DNA from 2 places in the Devosia sp. CN2-171 genome. Region 2 is predicted to be linked to the other one. Evidence: riboswitches for the same ligand, from Rfam matches in the RefSeq annotation. Region 2 holds a riboswitch; the other holds the start of a gene.
The links. A riboswitch is a leader RNA that binds a small molecule or an ion and turns the genes downstream of it on or off. The one in region 2 is predicted to bind cobalamin.
Positions count from the first base shown of each region.

Region 1 (2,785 bases), 870 kb from region 2:
GCAGCGTCCATTCCGATTTCTCCCGTAGCGTCCGGGCGTCCCAACTGCCCGAACCACTCCCGACACCGGGAATCAAAAGCCCGGCTCTGAAGCCGGGCTGAATCTAATCGCACTCGTGCCGAAACTGTGGCGGATTATTCCGCCTTGGGCTCGGTCGCCGCAGCAGCCTCGGCGGCTGCAGCAGCGGCGGCCTCGGCGGCGTCCTTCTCGGCGAGCTCCTTGGCCAATGCCTCTGCGGCGGCGATCTTCTCGGCCTCGCGGGCGTTCTTGGCCTCGAGAGCGGCGGTGCGCTCGCCGGCTTCGATCTTCTTGGTGCGGGCGCCGACGTTCTCGAAGATACGGGCGGCCTTACCGCGACGGTCGCGCAGGTAGTAGAGCTTGGCGCGACGGACCTTACCGCGCTTGATCACTTCGACGCGGTCGATGTTTGGCGACAGCACCGGGAACACGCGCTCCACGCCTTCGCCGTACGAAATCTTGCGCACGGTGAAGCTTTCCATGATGCCGGCACCGGAGCGGGCGATCACGACGCCTTCATAGGCCTGCAGGCGCTCTTTGTCGCCTTCACGGATCTTGACCCACACCTTGACGGTGTCGCCATGGGTGAATTCGGGGTGGCTGGATTTGGCGAGCAGCTTGTCGTGCTGCTCCTGGTTCAGCTCAGCGATAATCTTGGACATTTCTGGTTCCGTTCTTCGATTTTTTCAAAGGAGCGTTTCGCCGGCTCTGCCGACCGCCCGGTCTTGTTTGCACGGATTATATGCGCTTATTGGCCCACAGCCTGAGGCATGGGCGTGCGCGCTATAAATGAAGAACGCCCGCGAGTCTAGGCTCTCTTCATCCTCCCCTGCGCAGCGGGGGAGGGGGACCAGCGAAGCTGGTGGAGGGGGCGACCCCACTCACGGGCGTCATTCGCGCGAAAGCGGGAACCTCCGTTTGCGATGCCTGCCCCAAAACGGAGATCCCCGCTTCCGCGGGGATGACCCTGTTCGTTTGGCGATGCCGAGGTTCGCCTCAGAGCCAACCGGCCAGCACGCCCACGCCACCCAGCGCAAACACGCCACCGGCGACCTGCGCAACCGCCTTGCCGTACTTGCCGACGAGCTTCGACATCCCCATCGCCGCGCCGATGCCCGAAAGGTGCAGCAACGCCGTCGCCAGCATGAAGCCGAGCGCATATTCAAAGCCCGCCGCGTTCGCCGGCATCTCGGCGCCATGCGCGTGGCCGTGGAAGATGGCAAACACGCCGACCAGCGTCGAGGCGGCCACCACCGGCATCGGCCGGCCCAGCGCCGCCACGCCGCCGATCACCACGCTCGAGAGCGCAATCCCGAGCTCGACGAACGGCACGTCGACCTGCGCTACACCAAGCCCGAAGCCCACCGCCATCATCGCAACGAAGCTCAGCGGCACCAGCCACAGCGCCCGCCCGCCCAGCACATAGGCGAACACGCCCACCGCCACCATGGCGAGCACGTGGTCAAGCCCGCCAACGGGGTGCATGAAGCCGTGCAGCAGGCCCGCGGTATCGCCATGCCCGCTATGAGCAAAGGCGGCCGTCGGCAAGAGGATCAACAGGAAGGCAAAGAGCGCGCGCATATCAAATCTCCAGATCCGGGACCCACCGTCCCGCGCGTTTTTCATGTTCGATGGTCCCGGTTTGGGTCACCACCGGACGGCCGGTCTCCTGGCTCCGGACCTCCCCCCTCGCCTTCCCGGTGCAAACCAGTGGCACGCTGAAGGGGGCATCGTCCGTTACAGTCGCGGGGGCGGCGTTGGCTCACCTTACGGCACCCAACTTCCCGTTTCACGCAATATTTTCATTTTCAAGTATTGCGCACCGTCGGCCTATCTCTGGCACCTCACGCGCCCGCTGGCAATCGCCCGCAACGCATTTGCCGCATGACGCGAAGGTCCCTCTTGCGCTAGAGAGCGCCTGAACGAGGACGAAGCCGGTGCACGACGCACGGAACATGGGGATCGAACTGCTGCGCGCCTGCCTCGTGCTGGCGCTGGTGTTCCTCAGTTTCGCCCATGCGCCGGTTTCCGCCACTGCCGGCCCGCACGACGTGCTCACCGCCACTGTGGATATGAGCTGGTGCGGCGACAGCCCCGGTTCGAACGACAAGGCCCACTCCCCCTGCCACGCCTGCCGCCTCGGCGCCGCGGCCGACCTGCCCGCGCCCTGCGATGCCCCGCTGCCGCTCCGCATCGTCGCCGGCGTGCATTATGGCGCCCTGCCGGTCCTCAGCCTCCCCGCCACTCCGGCCGGCCAGTACTTCGCCCGAGGTCCACCCATCGCCTGATCGCCATCGAACCCAAGTTCCATTCGAAGGATCAGACAGATGAAATCCGCACTCCATGCAGCCGCTCTCGGCCTCGCTTTCCTCGCCACCCCGGCCTTCGCCCACATGGGCATGAAGCACGATGGCTGCCCCACCGGCCAGGTCTTCACCGCCGGCGACATCACCATCTCGGGCGCCTTCAGCCGCGCCACCCTTCCGAGCGCCAAGATCGGCGGCGGCTATCTAGTCATCGAGAACAAGGGCAGCAGCCCTGATCGCCTCCTCGGAGGCTCGACCGAAAACGCCAAGGCTGTCCAGGTCCATCAGATGAAGATGGAGGGCGACATGATGAAGATGGGCGAAATCGCAGGTGGCCTCGAAATTCCGGCCGGCAGCACCGTCACCCTCGCGCCCGGCGGCGATGCTTATCACCTGATGTTCATGGACATCATTCAGCCGCTCAAGTCCGGCGAGTGCATGGACGTGACGCTTGAGTTCGA
Region 1 is NZ_CP186479.1:3,122,750-3,125,534, reverse strand. It holds gene ACOYW5_RS15530 (hypothetical protein) at 1-11, opposite strand, end outside; gene rplS (50S ribosomal protein L19) at 135-680, opposite strand; gene ACOYW5_RS15520 (HupE/UreJ family protein) at 1,015-1,599, opposite strand; cobalamin riboswitch at 1,661-1,860, opposite strand; gene ACOYW5_RS15515 (hypothetical protein) at 1,956-2,306, shown strand; gene ACOYW5_RS15510 (copper chaperone PCu(A)C) at 2,346-2,785, shown strand, end outside.
Region 1: another riboswitch for cobalamin. It lies ahead of ACOYW5_RS15520 (HupE/UreJ family protein); the one in region 2 lies ahead of ACOYW5_RS11120 (CbtB domain-containing protein).

Region 2 (2,785 bases):
ACCGACGTCAATTACACTTGGCCGCTCGGCATCATGCAGTTCCAGGGCGAGCACGGCACCGACTGGCCGAAGATCCTCGCCTACCTAACGCTGACCATCGTCCCGGCCATCGGCTTCTTTCTGCTCGCGCAGCGCTACATCATCTCCGGCCTGACCGGCGGCGCAGTGAAGGGCTAGCGTCGCGCTTCTGCCTTGAACCCGTGCCCAGACTCACATCGATCCGCTAGAATCGCCGGATCGATGGAGGCCTAGCATGCGCATTCTCGCCCTCTCGCTGGTCCTTGTGACAGCACCCGCCCTTGGCGACGAGATCAAGTGCGAGGGCCCCTTCGCGGCCGACAGTTCGGAATCGAGACTCATCGAGACCTTTGGCAAGGAAAACGTCGTCACCGGCGACGTCCCCGGCCCCGAGGGCTCCACAGTCCTTGCCACCACCGTCTACCCCAACGATCCCGCCAAAAGCATCGAGTTTGGCTGGTGGGACGAGGCAAGCCTCGAGCGCACTGCCTATTTCACCGTTCCTGCCGGCGACACCGCGCCGGGCGGCCTCAAGGCCGGCATGACCGTCAAGGAGGTCGAAGCGCTGAACGGCGGCCCCTTTTACCTCTACGGCTTCTTCTGGGACTACGGCGGCAGCGCCGGCTTCGAAGGCGGCAAGCTCGGTTACATCGAGGGCGGCTGCGTCGTCAGCGTCCGTTTCGCTGTTGGCGACTATCCGCCCGATCTCGACGTCACAGCCATTTCGGGCGACCGGCAGATTTCCTCCATCGAGCCACTGCTCGCGACTGTGAACGCCCGCGTCGACACCATCACCGTCGGCTACCGCGATTCCTCCGCTGCCGAAGATTGACCACCATCCATCGCGCGGCGTATTGATCACCCCACGTTGGTTCCGCAAACCCGTTCGGGCACGCGGATCAAAAGGGAACACGGTGCGGCGTACCCATCAGGGACCAAATCCGTGGCTGCCCCCGCAACTGTAAGCGGCGAGTGCCCTCCGTATCCACTGGCGAGAGCCGGGAAGGAGGAGGAACACGACGACCCGTGAGCCAGGAGACCTGCCGACGTGTAACCGGGCGAAGAGCCCATTTTCATCCGCACGGAGGGTGCAGGTCTATGAATGCTCAGGTCCAGACGGCGTCTGTCGCCAGTCTTTCTGTCTCGCAGCGGCTCATCGCAGGTGTGTTGGCGCTTTTCCTCGGCTTCGTCCTCGTTGGCGGCGTCGGGTTTGCCAGCGATATGGCCATCCACAACGGCGCGCACGACACGCGCCATGCGCTCGGCTTCCCCTGCCATTAGTCCCGCTTAAGCGCGAACCCGCGAGACATCGATGAAACTCTTCCAGCGAATCTTCTTCGCTGCGGTCCTTTCGGGACTCGCAGCCGGCTTGGCCATGAGCGCCGTGCAGCAGTGGCGTGTCGCCCCGCTCATCCTCGAAGCCGAAGTCTACGAGAACGCCGCCCCGGCTGATCACACCCACGATGCGGGCACGCCAGCCCACACGCACGAAGAAGCGGCAGCCCCGCACGAACACGATGAAGATGCCTGGGCCCCGCAGGACGGCGCCGAGCGCATCTTCTACACCGTGCTCGCCAATGTCCTCGGCGCCATCGGCTTCGCCTTCCTCCTCGCCGCCGTGTCCGTCCTCTCCGGCATCGAGATCACCCGGCGCAACGGCGTGGTCTGGGGCCTCGGTGGCTTCGTTGCGCTGCAACTCGCCCCCGCGCTCGGCCTGCCGCCGGAACTCCCCGGCATGCCCGCCGCCGATCTCGTCGCCCGTCAGGTCTGGTGGATCGGCACCGCCGTCGCAACCGGCGCCGGCATTCTTGCCATCGCCAAACTGCGCAACTGGACCGGCATCGGCATCGCCGTCGTGCTGCTTCTTGCGCCGCACGTCATCGGCGCCCCGGCCGCGCCGCATGAGCCGAGCGGCGTTCCTGCCCACCTCGCCACGTCGTTCGCGTCCGCCAGCCTCGCTGCCGGCGCCGTCTTCTGGCTGATTGCCGGCCCGCTGCTGGGCTGGCTCAACGGGCGCTTCGCCCGCTCGTCTGCCTTCGCCCTCAAGGGAGCCCACGCATGAACACCGAGAAAATTCCTGTCACCGTCATCACCGGCTTCCTCGGCGCCGGCAAGACGACGCTGGTGCGCCACGTCCTCGCCCATGCCAAAGGCAAGCGCATTGCGCTGATCATCAATGAGTTCGGGGAGCTCGGCGTCGACAAGGAAATCCTCGCCGGTTGCGGCGATAAGACCTGCCGCGAGGAGGACATGATCGAGCTCTCGAACGGCTGCATCTGCTGCACCGTCGCCGACGAGTTCATCCCCACCATGCAGCAGCTGCTGGCCCGTCCGGATCGGCCCGACCACATCATCATCGAGACCTCCGGCCTCGCTCTGCCGCAGCCACTGATCCGCGCCTTCAACTGGCCCGAGATCAAGTCCCAGGTCACCATCGATGGCGTGGTCACCGTCGCCGATGCGGCGGCCCTCAGCGAGGGCCGCTTCGCCAATGACGAGGCAGCGGTGGACGCACTCCGCTCTGCCGACGACATGCTCGATCACGAGACCCCGCTGGGTGAACTCTTCGAGGATCAACTGATCGCCGCCGACATGGTGATCCTCAACAAGTCCGACCTCGTCTCCTCCGACAAACTCGCCACCATCGAGAGTCATCTGAGGGCCGAGATGCGCCCCGGCACCGGTATCGTCCGCGCTCATAACGGCCACGTCGACGTCGCCGCCCTCCTCGGCATGGGCCTCAGCACCGAGGACAACCTCACAGGCC
Region 2 is NZ_CP186479.1:2,250,281-2,253,065, reverse strand. It holds gene ACOYW5_RS11130 (carbohydrate ABC transporter permease) at 1-177, shown strand, start outside; gene ACOYW5_RS11125 (hypothetical protein) at 254-850, shown strand; cobalamin riboswitch at 871-1,080, shown strand; gene ACOYW5_RS11120 (CbtB domain-containing protein) at 1,117-1,299, shown strand; gene ACOYW5_RS11115 (CbtA family protein) at 1,331-2,080, shown strand; gene cobW (cobalamin biosynthesis protein CobW) at 2,077-2,785, shown strand, end outside.